2 regions of the Paenibacillus sp. FSL K6-2524 genome follow, and region 2 is predicted to be linked to the other one. Evidence: predicted binding sites of a transcription regulator. Region 2 holds the regulator's gene; the other holds the start of a gene.
The links. Region 2 encodes LexA, which represses DNA repair genes until DNA is damaged. Its sites were predicted from a motif close to CGAACATATGTTCG; they were not measured.
Positions count from the first base shown of each region.

Region 1 (10,687 bases), 930 kb from region 2:
AGATGTTTACATGAAAAAGTGTCTCTCAGAGAGTAATGAAGTATCACAGGTACAAGGTATTCGTACTCATGAATTATCAGGGGAGGGTGTTCTGTGAATCTGAATCTGCCTAATCGTATTACGCTTGCGCGTATTTTTATGATTCCATTAATGTTAGTAGCCCTGCTTCTGGATTATGGGTGGTGGACTCGTGAAATCATTTTAGGAGATTATCACCTCCCACTCAACCAATTGATTGGTGCACTACTGTTCATTATTGCTGCTAGTACGGACGGTATAGATGGTTATATTGCTCGTAAGCGAAATATGGTCACTAATCTAGGTAAGCTACTCGATCCACTGGCTGACAAACTGTTGGTTGCGGCAGTATTGGTTGCGCTCGTATCTATGGGAAAACTTGATTCTTGGATGGTCATCATTATTATCAGCCGTGAATTTGCAGTGACGGGTTTGCGTGAGGTGGCACTATTAGAGGGTTCTGTTATTGCTGCCAGTAAGTGGGGGAAAGCGAAGACAATTACCCAGATTGTCGCGATTTCGGCATTACTACTGAACAACTTCCCGTTTGAATGGTTACATATTCCGTTTGATGATATCGCTATATGGTTTGCAGTGTTGATTACGATCTATTCCGGTATCGACTATTTCGTCAAAAACAAAGGGCTGTTCTCATTTTCTAAGGCTTAAGATACTTTAAAAGCAGCTTTGCCTTATAGCCCGTATAAGGAGACATGGCAGATTATGAAAGCGGAAATTATTGCAGTCGGTACAGAGCTATTACTGGGTCAGATCGTAAATTCTAATGCACAATATTTATCACAAGAACTGGCTTCTCTCGGAATTGATGTCTATTTCCAGACCGTGGTTGGCGACAATATGAATCGGCTCTGTGAGGCGACGCGTCTTGCTTCTTCTCGGGCTGATCTCATGATATTCACCGGTGGGATTGGACCAACTCAAGATGACATTACGAAGCAGGCCTTAGCTACTGTACTCGGAAGGTCTCTCCATATCGATCGTATGGCTATGGACAATTTAGATCGTTTTTTTAAGGATCGCGCACTTCCGATGACTGAGAACAATCGTCGTCAGGCGTTAGCTATCGATGGTGGTACACCTCTACCGAATGAGACTGGACTGGCCGTGGGAAATGCCCTATCTGAAGATGGGAAGTATTATATTGTGCTCCCGGGTCCTCCGAGTGAGATGAAACCAATGTTTCAGAATCAGGCCAAACCTTGGATTCTTGGACACGTTCTGACAAATGAGGCTCCGATATATTCTAAAATGCTCAAATTTGCTGGTATTGGCGAATCTTTGCTCGAGACCAAGTTGATGGATCTAATTGAGAACCAAAGCGATCCTACGATAGCACCCTACGCTAAAGAAAGTGAAGTCACGATCCGTATTTCGACAAAAGCGGAAAGTGATAGCGAGGCGCAGGAAAAGCTGAATACAATGGAACAGGAAATCACAGCTCGGCTGTCAGATCATCTCTACGCAAGCGAGGACGTTCCGATTGAGAAGGTCATCATCGATATGATGACAGAGCTGGGACTCACGCTTGGTATCGCTGAGAGCTGCACAGGTGGTATGTTGATGGAGACGATAACCTCAATTCCGGGTAGTGCTACTGTGTTTATAGGCGGGATTGTATGTTATTCCAATGCGATGAAAGAGAAGCTGCTTAACGTACCACACGATTTGTTGGAAGGTGATGACGCACCTGGTGCTGTCAGCGCCGAGACGGCCCGTGTGCTTGCCGAGCAAGTGCGTATGGTTGTAGATACCGACTTCGGCTTGTCCATTACCGGTGTGGCCGGTCCTGGCTATTCTGAGCGGAAGCCAGTTGGTCTCGTCTACATCGCCATATCCCGTAGAGGCGGCGACACACTTGTCATGGAGCTCAACCTGAAGGGGAATCGCGATACCATCCGTATCCGCTCCGCCAAAACGGTTCTCTATCATTTGTGGAAGCAGCTTAAGGAGAACGAAGTTCACAATTAATCCTCTCTTGCGCGTCACATATGCTAGATGTATAATCAAGTCACGGAAGAACCGTAGCTAACTGACCAAGTTATGCTGCGGTTCTTTTTTTGTTGTCTGTATAAGTAAAACTGTGGATTGTGAGTAGGCTACGATAGCGAAATGTTCTTACGATCGCTGTTGTCCCCGAATTTCTTGATTGAATTGTAATAGAGGTAGAAATTCGGGGACAAAGGCGAACGAAGCTTATGCTTCCGATGTAGCTTTCCCAAGGAAATCTTTTAGCTTCTTCAGAATCATTTCGCTATCTCCGCAGTCACTTTTTCTTTAGCTTAACTTATACATTCTTAAAAAACAGAAGCGAAGATTAATTTGTAGCTATATGACTTCTGTTGCCGACACATCTGTTTTCTCATTAAGCACTGAGTATGGTTATGAGTCTATATTTCCACGAAGGGGAGGTGCCGTACTATTAAATACAGTAGGCAAACAAGGCTGTTCAGTTCCGCATGACTAATACATTTAGGAAGATGTATCCCTAAAGGGGCAGTCGCCTCGAATAAGTAGTGGCATATTAGCGTTAGAGTACGTCTCTACAACGCAGGAGAACATCTGTAAGAGCGTACCCGAAGGAGAAAAGCGAGCCGCGCACCAACGTCAAGCGCATCCCCGAAGGGGGAAAAGCGAGCCATGCGCCAACATTAAGCGAATCCCCGAAGGGGAGAGCGATCAGGAGCGCCTCTGTACCTCGAATCGTCTCTAAAAAAAGGTTTTCACGGTAATATGGGTGCAGGAAAAGTAAGACGTACCCGAAGGGGGAAAAGCGAGCCATGCGCCAACATCAAGCGAATCCCCGAAGGGGAGAGCGATCAGGAGCGCCTCTACAACTCTAAAGTTCCTTAAAAGCCGGAGTCCAGAGGGTGCAACCCTTGGGGCCCTCCCTTAGGACAAGGGAGGGTTTGGGGGGGATGTGACAACACCCGAATGTATGTTCGAAAAAATGCTTGGCAAACGTATCGAAACAAGATACAATTAGTTTAGAGATTAATCATGATAAGGATGTGAGTTGAATGTCAGATCGTCGTGCAGCGCTGGATATGGCGCTTCGTCAAATAGAAAAACAATTCGGTAAAGGTTCGATTATGAAGCTCGGAGAATCCACTCATATGCAAGTGGAAGTTGTACCCAGTGGAGCGTTGGCATTAGATATCGCTTTAGGTATAGGGGGCTTTCCCCGTGGTCGGATTATTGAAGTATACGGGCCAGAATCATCCGGTAAGACGACGGTGGCATTGCACGCCATCGCTGAAGTTCAGAAAGCAGGGGGACAAGCAGCCTTTATTGATGCAGAGCATGCACTTGATCCTGCCTATGCAAGCAAGCTAGGCGTGAATATTGATGAATTGCTGTTATCCCAACCGGATACAGGTGAACAGGCCTTGGAAATCGCTGAAGCGCTGGTACGAAGTGGAGCGGTAGACATTATTGTTGTTGACTCCGTGGCAGCACTGGTTCCTAAAGCTGAAATCGAAGGCGATATGGGAGATTCCCACGTTGGTTTACAAGCAAGATTGATGTCTCAAGCACTTCGTAAATTGTCTGGTGCTATTAGTAAGTCGAAGACAATCGCTATCTTTATTAACCAGTTGCGTGAGAAAATTGGCGTTATGTTTGGTAACCCAGAGACAACTCCAGGGGGACGGGCATTAAAGTTCTATTCAACAATTCGTCTTGATGTACGTAGAGTTGAAGCGATTAAGATGGGCAATGACATGGTGGGTAACCGGACACGGATTAAGGTCGTGAAGAACAAGGTGGCTCCTCCATTCAAGCAGGCTGAAGTTGACATTATGTATGGTGAAGGTATTTCCAGAGAAGGAAGTATAGTTGATATTGGTGTCGAACTCGATATCGTAGATAAGAGTGGTGCTTGGTATTCTTATGCAGGAGAACGGCTTGGTCAAGGGCGTGAGAATGCTAAACAATATTTGAAAGATCATCCAGAAATAGCAAGTGCAATTGAACAGAAGGTTCGTGAGGGTAGCAATTTAACGACAGTGATTCCTCCGACTTCTGATAGTGAATTGGAGCAGTCATTGAAGGAAGAGGAAGAACTTCTCGAAGACGAATAAATTAGAAGTAGTTGATCGCTCTGATACCCGGTGTATTTGCCGGGGCAGAGCGTTTTTGTTATCCAGAATATTATGGTCTTAATTGGAATTAACTTCATTAAAATGCAAGGGAGTGGACAGAGTGGATTATCGACATGGCGGTTGGGGGAAAAGGCAGCAACAGGATAGACCTAAGGCTGGAGAAAGTCGTGCTAGTGAGGTCGTGGATATCTCCGATGAGAGGTCTTGGGACCAGCCGATTGAGAAACCGAGTCAAGAAGAAAATGGAATATCGGCTATGCCGGATAATGTAGATCTGACGATCACTTCTGTTATGCTTCTAAAACGTCCTAAATTTCGCTACCGAATCTTCTTTGGTCAGTATGCACTAGATGTACATGAAGATGTAATGATTAAATATCGAATGATTCAAGGGGCTGTATTTACTAAAAGCGATCTCGAGGAAGTCGTGTCGGCTGACGAACGGCAGAGAGGGTATGCAGATGCACTACTCTATTTGAGTCGGAAACCTCGTACATCTCATGAAATTGGAGTTCGTCTAGGAGAAAAGGGCTGGAGCAAAGATACGATAGAGAAAGTTCTTGAGCGGCTTATTAGAGAGAGATTTGTAGATGACGCTGCATACGCTCAGGAGTGGGCCGGACAGCGTGTTAAGAATCGAGGCAAGGGAAAGATGTGGATCCGGCATGAACTGCGTCAGAAGGGGGTCTCTAAGCCTCTCATTGAGGAAGCACTGAATGAGGTGAGCGAGGAAGATGAATTCGACAGCGCATTACAAATTGCCGTTAAGAAGTGGAAGGCAACAAAGGGAGAGCCACTAGAAAAAAGACGAAAAACCGGCACGTTTCTCATGCGTCGTGGATACTCTGGAGGGCTGGTTTCTAGGGTGATAAGCGAGTTAAGTCGCCGAGATGGAGTGAATGGGGAAGAGGACTGGGAAGAGGAATACAACTAAAAGATGACTTATCTTGTCATTTGCTTGACAACTTCTTTCGTCAAATAATAAAATGAATATGAATCTATATGTAATGGAGTCTTTTTTCCTTCCAAAATTATGGCTCTATAGAGATTCTGTTCGCCAATCATGAAGGTCTGCACTTCCGTATCTTTCAACGGAACGACCATGCTGCTGCATGGACAGCCTACCTGAATCGGCCTATAATCGATTCTTAGTATGATGATGAATGAGAAAGTTAATTACAATTGAAACAATCCCAAGGAATACCTTGGAGGAATCAGCGGGGAGGTGAACAGATGCATACAGTAATCTGGATCGTTCTCGTTGCAGCCGCTTTATTCTTGGGGTTCGTGGTCGGGTATTTTATTCGAAAATCTCTTGCGGAAGCTAAAATTTCCAGTGCGGAGCATGCTGCAAGTCAAATCTTGGAGGGTGCAAAGAAAGAAGCAGAAGCACTGAAAAAAGAAACGGTTCTGGAAGCCAAAGATGAGATTCATAGGCTCAGAACTGAAGCTGATAAAGACATTCGTGAACGTCGAAATGAAACTCAACGGCAGGAAAGACGATTGTTGCAAAAAGAAGAGTCGCTGGATAAAAAATTAGATTCACTTGAGCGAAAAGAAGAGCAAGTGGCAGGCAAAGAGAAACGAATTGAAGAAACTCAGCAACAAATTGACCTGATTTACAAGAGCCAGGTTCAAGAATTGGAACGTATCTCGAATTTAAGTATGGAAGATGCCCGTACCATTATCATGAACAATGTTGAGCAGGAAGTTCGCCACGAGTCGGCACAGTTGATCAAAGACATTGAACAGCAGGCAAAAGAAGAAGCGGATAAGAAAGCCCGTGAAATCATTACGCTCGCAATTCAACGTTGTGCAGCTGATCATGTTGCGGAAACTACGGTATCGGTAGTAACCTTACCGAACGAAGAGATGAAGGGACGGATTATCGGACGCGAAGGCCGTAACATCCGAGCTCTAGAAACTCTAACTGGAATAGATCTTATTATCGACGATACACCTGAAGCGGTTATTTTGTCGGGATTTGATCCAATTCGTCGGGAAATCGCACGTACAGCACTGGAGAAATTGGTGGCTGACGGACGTATCCATCCGGCACGGATTGAAGAGATGGTTGAGAAGTCTCGTCGGGAAGTGGATGAACGTATTCGTGAATATGGTGAGCAAGCTACATTTGAAGTTGGAGTACATGCGCTGCATCCGGATCTAATTAAGATCTTAGGGCGACTCAAATTCCGGACAAGCTATGGCCAAAACGTGCTGAAGCATTCGATGGAAGTCGCGTATCTGACTGGATTGATGGCTGCTGAGCTAGGTCAAGACATTGTACTTGCTAAACGTGCTGGTCTATTGCATGACATCGGTAAAGCGCTTGATCATGATGTGGAAGGATCTCATGTCGAAATCGGCGTAGAACTAGCTAAGAAGTATAAAGAGCATCCGGTGGTTATCAACAGTATTGCTTCCCATCACGGGGACTGTGAAGCCACATCCGTTATAGCCATGTTGGTCGGCGCAGCTGATGCTTTATCAGCAGCAAGACCAGGTGCGAGACGTGAAACGTTGGAAACATATATCCGACGGTTGGAGAAACTCGAAGAAATATCCGAATCGTTCGAAGGCGTTGAGAAGTCGTTTGCCATTCAAGCGGGCCGCGAGGTTCGGGTAATGGTACAACCTGACAAGATCGATGATGCGGAAGCATTCCGTCTTGCTAGAGACATCACGAAGACAATTGAAAGTGAACTGGATTATCCTGGTCATATCAAGGTTACCGTCATTCGCGAAACACGGGCGGTTGAATACGCAAAGTAAAGGTTATGATGAGAGTGGCCCCTTTGAGGGCCGCTTTTTCATTTTGCTAATAGTAGCTGCGAAGGTAATAAAAGCTACCATAGGTGTGCTACTTAAGAGGAGGTAATTATTATTAAAGTACTATTTATTGGAGATATTGTTGGTAATACTGGACGTAAGGCATTGAAAGAAACTCTTCCCTATTTGAAATCAAAATATAGCCCACATATCATTATTGCTAATGGAGAGAATGCTGCAGGCGGTCGAGGCATCACTGGAGCTATTGCTAGAGAGTTTTTTGAAATGGGTATTCATGGTTTAACGATGGGTAACCACACTTGGGATAACAGAGATATATTTGATTTCATTGATGACGAACCACGGATGGTTCGCCCGGCAAACTTCCCACCAGGGACTCCAGGACTGGGTCATACGATTATTAAGGTCAACAATAAAGAACTAGCGGTGGTTAATCTGATGGGCCGTACTTTTCTACCGGCGATTGATGACCCATTTCGTGCAGCAGATGAGATAATCGATAACTTGTCCAAAAAGCATAAACATATCTTGGTGGACTTCCATGCTGAAGCGACTTCGGAGAAAATATCCATGGGTTGGTATCTCGATGGCCGTGCTTCCCTAGTGGTTGGTACACATACACATGTACAGAGTAACGATGATGTCATTTTGCCGCAGGGAACTGCTTATTTAACGGATGCTGGTATGGTCGGTTCACGTGAAGGTGTGCTCGGAATGGAACGGGACGCTGTCTTGCGTAAGTTTGTAACCCAGTTGCCAGTGCGCTTCCAAGTGTGTGAAGGTAAATGGCAATTCCATGCCGTATTAGTTGATTTGGATGATGTTACTGGACGTGCTAAGAAGATTCAAAAAATCCGTATTCTCGAAGATGAGTGGTTAATGGATTAGTCCTGCGGTACCTCTGGGAAAAATAAGGAATGTATCTGACACTCCCGAATATGCTCTAAGTAGTGGAATTCAACCATTATTCCCAGGGAGGTACTTACTATGGATGTATTAAAAGTTTCAGCAAAATCCAATCCCAACTCCGTTGCGGGTGCGTTAGCTGGGGTGTTAAGAGAACGTGGCAATGCCGAACTTCAGGCTATCGGGGCTGGCGCTCTTAACCAAGCCATCAAAGCAGTAGCGATCGCTCGAGGATTTGTAGCGCCAAGTGGAGTCGATTTGATTTGCATTCCGGCATTTACTGATATTGTGATTGATGGTGAGGATCGTACGGCAATGAAATTAATCGTCGAACCTAGATAAAGAACTCAATAATGACAATGATACCTGTTTACGATTGTAGACAGGTTTTTTTGTGTTCAGGGGCATAATAATCCTATTTTTCTAGGAGGGATAGAAATGGGGTATAAGGTAGTAGATTTTCACTGTGATGCTCTATGTAAAATGCAACTTGATCCTAAGCTTGATTTCGGCGAAGATCGTAAATTGGATGTCTCGCTGAAGACAATGACTCAGGGAGGAGTCATGTTGCAGTGTTTCGCTATTTTTGTATCACAGTCTCTTGGTAAGCCTAAAATAGGACATATATTGGAACAAATCGATATTTTTCATCAGAAAGTTGTGACAAAAGGAATCAGCCCTATTCGTACCGCGGAGGATCTAGTGTCGCTCGAGCAAACGGGAGGTAGGGGAGGGATTCTCTCTATTGAGGGGGCGGATGGCCTCGAAGCCAATATGTTTTATGTACGGTTGTGTTATGAGCGTGGAGTTCGATTTCTCGGCTTAACATGGAATTTCTCTAATTGGGCTGCAGATGGTATCATGGAAGTAAGGAATGGTGGCTTCACACCACAGGGTGTGGAACTAGTTAAGGTTTGTAATGAGCTGGGGATTACGTTAGACGTTTCTCATCTATCACAAAAGGGATTCTGGGAACTGGTCGAACTCGCTACAGAGTCCGGGCGGCCCTTTATTGCGTCGCATTCCAATGCCTATCAAGTTTGTGCTCATGCGCGTAACTTACGAAACGAGCAAATAAAAGCGATAATTTCGTTAGACGGCCGGATTGGTCTGACGTTTGTCCCTTGGTTTGTAAAAGAAGGAAAACATCCCTCAAGCAAAGATTTATTGCTTCATATTGAACATATCTGTTCACTTGGTGGTGAACATACGTTGATGTTCGGTTCGGATTTTGATGGTATCGAAACTTATCTTAGCGATTTGAAGCATTCAGGAGATTATGCCAGATGGGTAGAAACACTACTCGTACACTATCCAGAAAACCTTGTAAGGCAATGGTTGTACGGAAATGCAGTCTCATTTTTAAAAATTTGGCTCCCTTAAGCAAAAGAAAGCGCTTTAATCAATGTCATTACGAGAACGGTATGATCGAAAACTACTATATGAAAAGGGGCTAGAAAACGCTTGCTTTTTATTGTTTTCCGACATAAAATTGACATGACTCAGAAACAAAATGTTCACAATTACAGGGAGACAAAATGATTTTTTTATGAGTCTATATTCTAGCGGCATTATATTTCTATTACTTTTATCGCGATACGAGTAAAGGGGTGGGCGATCTTGATTAGTCAATTGTCTTGGAAGATCGGTGGTCAGCAAGGGGAAGGCGTTGAAAGTACAGATCGGATTTTTTCGACGGCTTTGAACAGATTGGGATATTTTTTATATGGTTATCGACATTTTTCTTCCCGTATCAAAGGCGGTCATACAAACAACAAAATCCGGATTAGTACCAAGCCGATTCGTGCAATTTCCGACGACTTGGACATCCTAGTCGCTTTTGACCAAGAAAGTATCGATTTAAACGCACGTGAACTTCGAAGCGGTGGGGTCATCGTCGCAGATGCGAAGTTTAGTCCAACTGTACCTGAAGGTGTAAAGGCTACTCTATTCTCTGTACCGATTACAAGCATTGCAGAAGAACTCGGTACTTCACTCATGAAGAATATGGTCGCTTCCGGTGCATCATGGGCCTTACTGGGTCTACCGATTGAGGTATTTAATAAAGCGGTGCAAGAAGAATTTGGTCGTAAAGGATTAGCGATTGTAGAGAGGAATATCGAAGCGGTGAAACGTGGCGCAGAATTTGTGCTTGAGCTTGCCGGTGGACCGATCGAAGGCTTCAAGCTTGAGCCGGCTGATGGTAAACCAAAGATGTTCATGATCGGTAACGACGCCATTGGACTCGGTTCAGTTGCTGCGGGATGCCGGATTATGAGTGCATACCCGATTACACCTGCTACAGAAATTATGGAATATTTAATTAAAAGACTTCCGAAGTTTGGTGGAACCGTAATCCAAACGGAAGATGAGATTGCTGCAATTACGATGGCTATTGGATCAAGTTATGCCGGTGTGCGGACTATGACAGCATCAGCTGGCCCTGGTTTGTCTCTGATGATGGAGGCAATTGGTCTGGCAGGTATGACAGAGACCCCAGTCGTTATTGTTGACACACAGCGCGGTGGTCCTAGTACAGGACTTCCTACAAAGCAAGAGCAAAGCGATATCAATGCGTTGATCAACGGTACACACGGCGAAATACCAAAGATTGTGCTTGCTCCAAGCTCCATTGAAGAATGCTTCTATGATACGATTCAGGCGTTTAACTTGGCTGAGAAGTATCAGGTTCCTGTCATTCTGGTAACGGATCTTCAACTTTCCTTAGGTAAACAATCTTGCGAAATGCTGGATTATAACAAAATAAATATTGACCGCGGTTATATTGTTAAGGATATTCCTGAACGCGAAGATAAGAGCATGTTCAACCGTTATGCCGTTACTGAGAA
Region 1 is NZ_JBBOSP010000001.1:2,732,395-2,743,081, forward strand. It holds gene NST85_RS12300 (hypothetical protein) at 1-97, shown strand, start outside; gene pgsA (CDP-diacylglycerol--glycerol-3-phosphate 3-phosphatidyltransferase) at 100-687, shown strand; gene NST85_RS12310 (competence/damage-inducible protein A) at 742-2,007, shown strand; gene recA (recombinase RecA) at 3,057-4,118, shown strand; gene NST85_RS12320 (regulatory protein RecX) at 4,240-5,073, shown strand; gene rny (ribonuclease Y) at 5,373-6,914, shown strand; gene NST85_RS12330 (TIGR00282 family metallophosphoesterase) at 7,026-7,820, shown strand; gene NST85_RS12335 (stage V sporulation protein S) at 7,920-8,180, shown strand; gene NST85_RS12340 (dipeptidase) at 8,277-9,221, shown strand; gene NST85_RS12345 (2-oxoacid:acceptor oxidoreductase subunit alpha) at 9,459-10,687, shown strand, end outside.
Region 1: recA (recombinase RecA) is a predicted target of LexA. The motif match lies at 2,968-2,981, and genes of this name have one in related genera.

Region 2 (10,687 bases):
TGATCTTGTTGCTGCGTTCCGTGCTACCTTAGAGGAAGCAGGCGAAGCTGATCTTATTTTGCATATTGTTGATGTAGCTTCTTCCATGCGAGATGAGCAGATGGCCGTTGTGGAGGCCATTCTGCATGACCTGGGAGTAGAAGGTAAGCCTCAGATCGTACTTTTTAATAAGAAGGACCTCTGCGAACCTGAGCGATTAGAGATGCTTCCCTCTGGTGATGGTTATTTAAAGATCAGCGCCTTTGATCCTGATGATCTGAATAGGGTTTCGGTTGCAGTACAGAAGCAGTTGTCGGGTGGTACTCGTATGTTTCGCATTCCTGCTGAGCGGGGAGATCTTACTGCTGCACTCTATCGTATTGGGAATGTGGTGAAGCAACAGTTGGATGATAACGATATGATCTATGAAGTTGTGGTGAATGAAGTCGACTTTGACAAATATGGATATGTATTGACCCCTTTTGGGGAATAAAATTAGAATGTAACAATGAGCAAAACATAGCGTTGTATACAGCAAAGGGAGAGTAAAGGATTATGGCAATATTTAGTGAAGAAATCATGGGTTGGATGGAAGCAGCTGAATTACAGGTACAGCCGCGGTTTCGTGAAATCGATAGAATTGTCGATCTTAATCAATGGAAAGTAATCGAAGCGTTTCAAAAACATAAAGTTAGTGATTTTCATTTTGCTAATTCAACAGGTTATGCGTACAATGATCGCGGACGTGAAGTGTTGGACCTCGTATATGCTGATGTATTCGGTAGCGAGGCAGCGCTTGTACGTCCGCATTTTGCGTCTGGCACACACACGATTGCTACGGCATTATTTGGTGTATTGCGTCCAGGTGACGGTTTGCTCTATATTACCGGGCGGCCGTATGACACTTTACATAAAGTGATCGGTGCACCGGAAGATGGGACAGGTTCGTTGCAAGATTTTGGCATCCATTATGATGAAGCGGCGTTGCTAGCTGATGGTTCAGTAGATTGGGATACAGTAACGTCGAAGATGAATGATCGTACCAAGGTGATCGGCATTCAGCGTTCGAGAGGGTACGATTGGAGAGATTCCTTCTCGGTAAGTCAGATCGGTGAGATGGTCGCGAGAGTTAAGGCTCTGAATCCAAATTGTATAGTATTTGTAGATAATTGTTATGGTGAATTTACAGAAGAACAAGAACCAACTCAAGTAGGTGCCGATCTAATCGCTGGATCTTTGATTAAAAATCCAGGCGGCGGCTTGGCAGAGACGGGTGGTTATATTTGCGGTCGTGCTGATTTGGTAGAACTGACTTCTTATCGTTTGACGGCTCCGGGTATTGGTGGAGAAGTCGGCGCAATGTTGGGCACCACAAGAGGAATTTTTCAGGGATTATTTCTAGCACCTACTATTGTTGGACAAGCTATTAAAGGAAGTGTGCTAGCGGCAGCACTGTTTGAGCGAGCAGGTTTTGTTAGTAGACCAAGTTGGGAAGAGAAGCGAACAGACCTCATTCAGGCTATTGCTTTTAATGGTTCTGAGCAATTGATCGCTTTTGTACAGGGAATTCAACGAGCGGCAGCGGTAGATGGACATGTTTTGCCAGAACCTTGGGATATGCCAGGCTACGAGAATCCCGTGATTATGGCAGCGGGCACGTTTATTCAAGGTGGAAGTTTGGAGTTATCAGCTGACGCCCCGATTAGGGAACCTTATATCGCTTATATGCAAGGCGGGTTAACATACTCTCACGTCAAATTTGGTCTATTGACTGCATTGCAGACGATGAAAGAGCGAAATCTTTTGTGAGTTATTCTCACACAAGTGTTGACATGTCAGGATAGTTGACATAGAATAAAAACATGAACTTCAAGTGGAAGGTTGATAGCGATGAGTGACGAAATACGCAGAAATATGGCACTTTTTCCGATCGGTATCGTAATGAAACTCACCGATTTAACGGCGAGGCAGATTCGTTATTATGAACAACATGAATTGATCATACCGGCCCGAACGTCGGGCAACCAGCGTTTGTTTTCTTTTATCGATGTTGAACGTTTGCTTGAAATTAAGAGTTTGATTGACAAGGGCGTTAACATCGCAGGAATCAAACAGGTAATGAATCCGATATCTAAAGAATCACAAGAAGCTACGGTTATTTCAAAGGACATTGAAGTGAAACGTAAGGAAATGTCTGATTCGCAGCTGTACCGTATGCTGAAGCAAGAGTTGGTAACAGGAAAAAGACCGGGTCAGGTTTCGCTGATCCAGGGGGAATTATCTCGCTTTTTCAAAATATAAATATTGTTGGGAGATGTTATAGTGAGTTATTCAAAAGAGGATATTCTGCGCATTGCAAAAGAGGAAAACGTTCGATTTATCCGTTTGCAATTTACGGATTTGTTGGGAACTATTAAAAATGTAGAAATTCCAGTAAGTCAATTGCCAAAAGCGTTAGATAACAAAATGATGTTTGATGGTTCTTCCATTGAAGGATATGTTCGTATTGAAGAGTCTGACATGTACTTATTCCCTGATCTTGATACATGGGTTATCTTCCCTTGGGTTACAGAAGATCGCGTTGCTCGTTTGATTTGCGATGTTTATATGCCAGATGGAACTCCATTTGAAGGAGACCCACGTTACATTCTGAAACGTGCTTTGAAAGAAGCGGAAGAAATGGGCTACACTTCAATGAATGTGGGTCCTGAACCAGAATTCTTCTTGTTCAAAACGGATGAGAAGGGCAATCCAACAACTGAACTAAATGACCAAGGTGGTTACTTTGACCTTGCGCCAACAGATCTTGGTGAGAACTGTCGTCGTGAAATCGTGTTGACTCTGGAAGAGATGGGCTTTGAAATCGAAGCTTCTCATCATGAAGTAGCTCCAGGACAACATGAGATTGACTTTAAATATGCTAATGCGCTCAAAGCAGCAGACCAAATTCAAACATTTAAATTGGTAGTTAAAACACTCGCTCGGAGTCACGGTTTGCATGCTACATTCATGGCAAAACCATTGTTTGGTGTTAATGGTTCAGGTATGCACTGTAACCAATCGCTATTCAAAGGGAGCGAGAACATATTCTGTGATGAGAACGATAAATTGGGTCTGAGCGCTGAAGCACGTTACTATATGGCCGGTATTATGAAACATGCTCGTGCATTTGCAGCAATCACTAACCCAACAGTTAACTCATACAAACGTCTCGTACCTGGTTATGAAGCACCTTGTTATGTTGCTTGGTCTTCTAGTAACCGTAGCCCAATGATTCGTATCCCGGCTTCCCGTGGTCTTAGCACTCGCGTAGAGGTTCGTAACCCGGATCCTGCAGCTAATCCTTATCTAGCTTTGGCTGTTATGCTTAAAGCAGGTCTTGACGGAATCAAAAAAGAAATTCCGTTGGTAGATCCAATTGACCGTAATATTTATGTTATGTCCGAAGAAGAACGGGTTGAGGAAGGAATTCCTAGCTTGCCATCGGATTTGAAAGAAGCATTGAACGAGTTGCTTCGTAGTGAGATCATTTGCGAAGCGCTAGGTGATCATGCATTAACTCACTTCTATGAATTGAAAGAAATCGAATGGGACATGTACCGTACACAAGTTCACGCTTGGGAACGCGATCAATATATGTCATTGTACTAGAATCGAAGAATCCCCTTACGCTTTTGCGTATGGGGATTTTTTTGTTTTGTGGCAAATCATTCTAACTTTGTGGATGTAGGTGGATAGATACCCATGAGATGCCCACAAGATACCCATAAATAATGGCTCAACCACACAATCAGTGCTTGACGAATTTTTACATCACTCTAACGGAACTAGCAACCCTTATTTTGAGTTTTGAGGGTCGAAATAATTTCTAACGGAACTGATAGCCCTTATTTATTCCAAATGATGCTCTAGTACATAAATATGATGAATTAACGTCTGTTGGTTCCGTTAAAATCCAGAAAAGCCGAGTATACCACGAATAAGGTCGCTGAGTTCCGTTAAAATGTTTCATTATCATCATCGATTGAAGGTTATGCACTAATTCTGGTTTTGAAACTAAATATTTGGTACTCAAGCTATACCTATCGACTCAGAGGATTAAATAAATTTCATTTGACTAAATCATAATACGATTATCGTTTCACTAAGCAGATTGGGTATCATTGATGTCTCTTATATAAGCCTTACTGGAATCCTTAAAGGGATTCCTTTTTTTATTACTAAAAAAGTAGGGTGAGGACCCTTATTTATATAAATCTCTTAAAATATGCTATTCTACGGCGACAATAGGCGATGCATTCATAGAATTGAAGCATAGAATACACAATGAAAGAGTAAGGGAGGTGAAAGAAATGGCGATACTATTACCGCAACAATTCTTCGATATCGGACCTTTTATCGGTAAATCCTATTATGAAGATCTAAGAGGTGGAAGTAACGCTACGGTAACTGTTAACAATTTTGGTCCAGCGCCAATTGATCTTGTATTGACTCGTGTTAATGCTCCGGTTATCACTTATACCATCCCTGCGGCATCCAGTCTCTCGCAAACTGTTAATCTATTACTAGTAGTAGCTCTTCTTGCTAGTTTTGGTGCAGCATTCGGTGACATCCAAATTACCACCACTGATTTTTAAGTTGGGATACTAGTTTTAGCATTACCCTTACAGCGATGTGAGGGTAATTTTTTTAATATTAGAGCATGGCTAGACACTTCATAGCGAATCAGATATAAGCCTGTTAGAATAGTAGAAGGAATTAAGAGAGGGGGAAATGGTAGGATGAACATTGATCTACATGGAAAAACAGCGCTTGTAACGGGGGCTACCGGAGAGTTAGGTCGTGTGATGGCACGTACACTAGCTCAGTGTGGGGCAAAAGTGGCAATTCATTATCATAGCAACAAACCTAAGGCTCAGCAATTGCTTGAAGAAATTCAGGCTTGGGGTGGAACTGCGACTATTGTACAGGCTGACATAACAAATGAAGCTTCAATCCTCGAAATGAAGGATTCAATCTATGCAGAACTTGGCGAGGTAGATATTGTCGTTGCTAATGCGGTTGTACAATATACTTGGACTACCATTCTTGAGCAGTCTCCTGATGATTATAAAAGTCAGTTTGAATCATGCGTTATGCAAAGTGTGTTTCTGGCAAAGGCATTTATTCCAGCGATGCAATTGAAACGAGTAGGTCGATTTATTGGCATCAATACCGAATGTTCTATGCAGAATTTTGCTACACAATCAGCCTATGTTGCTGGTAAAAGAGGGATGGACGGAGTATATAGGGTGCTGGCCAAAGAGGTCGGAGAGTATCAGATCACGGTCAATCAGGTGGCACCAGGATGGACGATCAGTGAAAAAGAACGTTCGGCCGAATTGGGAGCTGATGAAGGTTATAAACAAGGAGTTCCGCTGAAACGTAGGGGAGAGGATCAGGATATCGCCAATGCTGTGGCATTCCTCGCTTCAGACTTAGCTAGTTTTATTACCGGTGCTTACATACCCGTAACAGGCGGTAATGTAATGCCAGCGATATAGGATATCAATAGAGGAAATGAAAAGCTATCTCATTCGTAGAGTTAACTACTTATGGGATAGCTTTTTATTTAAGTATAAATTAGTGCAAATCGCGGAACAGACCAACTACTTTGCCGAGAATACTTACATGTTTCAAGCGTATTGGCTCCATGGTAGAGTTCTCTGGTTGTAAACGTATATGATCCTTCTCCTTGTAGAACGTCTTAACAGTTGCTTCGTCCTCTTCGGTCATGGCCACGACGATGTCTCCATTGTTGGCAGTTTGTTGCTGTCTAACGATCACATAGTCTCCATTATGGATCCCGGCTTCGATCATACTATCTCCTATGACGGAGAGCATGAAAACTTCGCCATCTCCAGAATAGTGTTGGGGAAGTGGGAAATAATCTTCTATGTTCTCAGTTGCCGTGATCGGCACACCTGCAGTCACCTTACCAATGACGGGAACTCTAGCTACGGAATGAGCGAACAGTCCCAGATGATCTGAGTTCTCTTGCCCTAGCAGCTCTATAGCCCGTGGCTTAGTAGGGTCGCGGCGAATGAGGCCTTTCTTCTCTAGCCTGTCCAAGTGACCATGCACCGTTGAGCTAGAAGCAAGACCAACAGCTTCGCCGATCTCTCTAACAGAAGGAGGATAACCCTTCATGCGGACTTCGTTGCGTATAAATTCAAGAATTGCTTGCTGACGGCTGGATACCTTCGACATAACATATCAACCCCATCTAGTAACGTTTGGAAAAATTATAACATAGAACTTCCGTTCGCACAAACATGAGTTCTAAATCTAAGAAACTTCTATATAACATAGTAAAATCAATAAGGGGAACAATTGTTCTAAAAAAGTATTGAATCAAACAAACGTTCGTGTTATAGTTAATTCATAAATAAGAACGCATGTTTGGAGTGATGTGAAATGTTAAAGTACAGTACATATCAGAGTATTCATAATAAACCTTCTTTGGGTGGTTCCAAGTTCAGAGGATTGCAAGCGATAAGTATACGCAAGGGATTAACCAGAATTATGACAGTAATTATTTTATTGACTATAACTTGTACTGGAATGGTCTCCGCATTTGCTTCTTCTAATGAAGGTAATTCTTTCGCGGACCTAGAGACGGTTGTTGTGAAATCAGGTGATACACTATGGGAAATCGCAGTAGCTCATAAACCGAAGGGTAAGGATACACGTGACTATGTTGAACATATTAAAGATTACAATGGATTGACAGTGAGTTCGATACAATCTGGAGATGTTCTTATTCTTCCGCCGAAATAATAATTAAGTCTATAGATGACTGAATTAAGGATTAACTAATGGAATTTCTATTCCTTCATATAATAAATGCTGAGCTTGGTTTAATGTGGATATCCGCACTGTTGCGGGATCGCCTTGACAAGCTCTTTTACTCATGTCAAAGTAAGAAATGAATGCCTTACATGAACGCAGTTGCAATACAGTTAATGCTTGCTCTGTTGCCATGAAATGCATAGTAAATGACAGCGGGAGGGACTTATGGACATAGATGCATTGGTTAAGCGAATTAACGAATTAGCCCACAAGAATAAGGAAACAGGGCTAACGGAAGAAGAGCAGACGGAGAGAGCGCAGCTTCGAGAAGAGTATCTGAAGAACATTAGAAGAAATTTTCGCCAACAACTCGATACTATCGAAGTGGTGGATAAATAAAGACCGGTCGAAAGGACCGGTTTTACTTTTGCAAGTAATTAGTGAAGTAATGTTAACAAAACTTAGGTTAATGCTTACGAAACAAGTATTGCACGAACTATAATCACTGAAGTAATGCTAACAAAACTTAGGTTAATGCTTACGAAGCAAGTTTTGTACGAACTATAATCACTGAAGTAATGCTAACAAAACTTTTAGGAGGAACATGAATGGGTTCATTTGACAGAAAAGTAGAGCGTAACATGGTTAAGCTGAAGAAACAGGGTAAAAGTCCAATTATGAAAGGACCCGTAGGAAACTCCAATTCAAAGTATACGATAGGACCAAAAGGTGAAGGTGATATTTTTAAAGGACGTAAGATCATCTTGCCTGTGCTACTAAGTATTTTGGCGATAATGTATGGATCTGTGGGTTTACTAAGTCCAGCTGCAGAAGAAAACTCAACACTTTTTTGGTTAACAATCGGGTTGTATTTGCTGCTTGCCGTAATAATCTTCTTAAGAAAGCCTTATCTACGTATCGACAAGAGCAAGATATACACGTCAACTTTCAACCGTGACAAGTATCTCGATGCAAGTAATATCAACAAAATCATTCTAAGCCGTGGCAAGATTGTAATTGAACCTAAAGGTAGACAATCAAAATGGGTATTCTATCGGATGCGCAACCGTTTTGACACGGAAGCTATGGCGCCTAAGCTTGAACAATATGGTAATACGCATCACATTACAATAGAAAAGAAATAGGGAGCCTTAAAGTTCCCAATGCGGACCAATGAGTCTAAAGGAGAGAGGACGGCTACGATGACAATTAAAGCGGTATGTTTTGATCTGGATGATACGTTGCTCTGGGATGGACGAAGTGTAAGTGAAGCTTTTGAAGCAACCTGTAATAAGGCACAGGAAGTTAAAGGTGTTGATCCGGTCGAACTGCAAGAAGCAGTACGGAATGAAGCGAGAACGCTTTATGAATCCTACGATACCATTTCTTTTACGAAAATGATTGGGATCAACCCTTTTGAGGGACTTTGGGCTAACTTCACGGCGGGGGAGCAACCCGAATTTCGTAAATTGGAGCAATTAGCACCTGCATACCGCACAGAATCGTGGCGACGTGGACTGCTTGCAGTTGGTGTTGATGATGAAGTGTTTGCGACAAGTCTTGCGGAGCAATTTGCACAAGAGAGACGTTCACGTCCGCATGTTTATGAGGAGACATTCAAAATACTTAATGAGTTAAAAGAAAGAAATTTTAAACTGTTGTTGCTCACAAATGGTTGTCCTGCACTACAGCAGGAGAAGATTGACGGAGTACCGGAATTAGCTCCTTATTTTGATGAGATTATTATTTCCGGTACATATGGCAAAGGAAAACCTGATTCATCGATATTCCATCACGCACTAGATCTGCTTGGGGTTAAACCTGAAGAAGCAATGATGGTTGGGGATAAATTAACAACGGATATTAAGGGTTCGCTTAGTGTAGGAATGACTGCCGTTTGGATTAACCGGGAAGACAGACCGCGGAGTGAAGAAATCATTCCGGATTACGAAATTACGCATTTGTCGGAGCTTCACGACATTATTGCTTCGAAGGCCTAATTCTTAATAAGTAAATTGATTGATCATAAATGTTGTTGGGAAGGGGGAAGTCACGTGAATAGAAAAGGTTGGTCCATACTTTCATTAGCTATTACTCTGATTCTTGTAGTTGGTTGTAGTAAAAAAGATGCTCAGAATCACAGTATGCATGAAGAGGTGAATGATCTACAACCCATTCTAGTAGAGCTTCTTGTTAGTCCGAGCGATATAAGCAAGGGTGATCCCGTTACATTTGAAGCTAAGGTAACTTATGATGGTAAAAATGTGGATGATGCTAAAGAGGTCATATTTGAGTATTGGAAGGAAGGCGACGATGACGCCAAGCACAAGAAGGTTACTGTAACGAGTGAGGGGCAGGGCCTTTATAAACTAGGGGAAACATTCCTTGAGTCTGGAACCTATCATGTGATTTCTCATGTGACCGCACGAGATCAGCATTCCATGCCTATGACAGAATTTACGGTGAAATAGAAACTAAGGTTCAACTCAACTTAACATAAAGAGCTGCTCCCATCCGCAAAGTGGAAGGGGAGCAGCTCTTTTGTTATAAATCGATTTTGAATTGCGAATGATAAATTATGATTTTTGGAAACTATGATCCTCATATGGATGCGCAATCCATCCGTTCTCCTCTACGAAGAGGCGAACAGCTATGACTTTACGTTCATCAGTTAGCGTAAAGAAATGGGGTGTATTTTCCGGTACGGATATTAGGTCACCTGGCTCCAGGTTTACATCAAAGTATCCCGTGTCCGGAGTACCTTTGATAATAAATGTACCTGCACCTGCCACGATTACACGAATTTCATCTTCTGTATGCGTATGAATCTGTTCGAATTTCGCCAATAGCTCTTCAATGTTTGGAGTGGCTTCGGATAAAGTAATCACATCCCAGGTACGGTAACCACGGCGTGAGGCGAGTTCTTGAATCTCGGATTGAAAGATATTTAGAATGGCGGACTTTTGATCATCGGAAAGCGAGAAATTATCTGCTAATTCTTGAGGCAGTTTATTCGTATCCCAATGTTCATAAATAACTTCATATTGATTCAGGAATTCACGAACTTTCTCATCTCCTGCGATGATTTCGTTCGTATTTCTTATTCTTATTTGAGCCATGGGATTACCCCGCTTTCGAAAAGGTTTGATTGCATTATATCTGATAGGCACCTTGGTTGTCGACATCTAATTTAAAGAGGTTGATCCAAGCGTGGAGAGGGATTGGAAAGGAAATGAATTGTTATTATCCCTTTTCTAAAACGCAACATTCTGATAAACTAAAAGTTAATGTTTTACGGGAGGGGATAGATCATGAGTAAACCAAGCTTGGAATCTAGAATGAAAGAACGAATATTGATCCTTGATGGTGCAATGGGAACCATGATCCAACAAGTAGATTTATCTCCTGCTGATTTCGGCGGTGAAGAGTTGGACGGTTGTAATGAAATGTTGGTACTTACCCGTCCTGATGTCATCCAGGAGATACATGAGAAGTACCTGGAGGCTGGAGCCGATTTAATTGAAACAAATACGTTTGGAGCAGCTTCGGTTGTCCTTGCAGAGTATGATATTCAAGACAAGGCGCGTGAAATCAATCTTGCTGCTGCTAAACTTGCTATTGCCGCTGTAGAAAAATATAGCACTCCAGAACACCCTAGATACGTAGTTGGGGCACTCGGTCCGACGACGAAAACTTTGTCTGTTACTGGTGGGGTTACGTTTGATGAACTAGTCGCTAGTTATGAGGAACAAGTTATCGCGTTGATTGAAGCAGGTGTAGACGTGTTGATGTTGGAAACTTCGCAAGATACGCTAAATGTTAAAGCGGGAAGTATCGGAATCGCACGTGCTTTTGAAATAACAGGTAAGAAACTGCC
Region 2 is NZ_JBBOSP010000001.1:3,664,089-3,674,775, reverse strand. It holds gene hflX (GTPase HflX) at 1-472, shown strand, start outside; gene NST85_RS16870 (methionine gamma-lyase family protein) at 535-1,788, shown strand; gene NST85_RS16865 (MerR family transcriptional regulator) at 1,870-2,280, shown strand; gene glnA (type I glutamate--ammonia ligase) at 2,302-3,630, shown strand; gene NST85_RS16855 (hypothetical protein) at 4,332-4,616, shown strand; gene NST85_RS16850 (SDR family NAD(P)-dependent oxidoreductase) at 4,761-5,522, shown strand; gene lexA (transcriptional repressor LexA) at 5,602-6,228, opposite strand; gene NST85_RS16840 (LysM peptidoglycan-binding domain-containing protein) at 6,436-6,798, shown strand; gene NST85_RS16835 (hypothetical protein) at 6,823-7,002, opposite strand; gene NST85_RS16830 (DUF896 domain-containing protein) at 7,036-7,209, shown strand; gene NST85_RS16825 (hypothetical protein) at 7,419-7,955, shown strand; gene NST85_RS16820 (HAD family hydrolase) at 8,013-8,810, shown strand; gene NST85_RS16815 (FixH family protein) at 8,865-9,281, shown strand; gene NST85_RS16810 (cupin domain-containing protein) at 9,387-9,929, opposite strand; gene metH (methionine synthase) at 10,122-10,687, shown strand, end outside.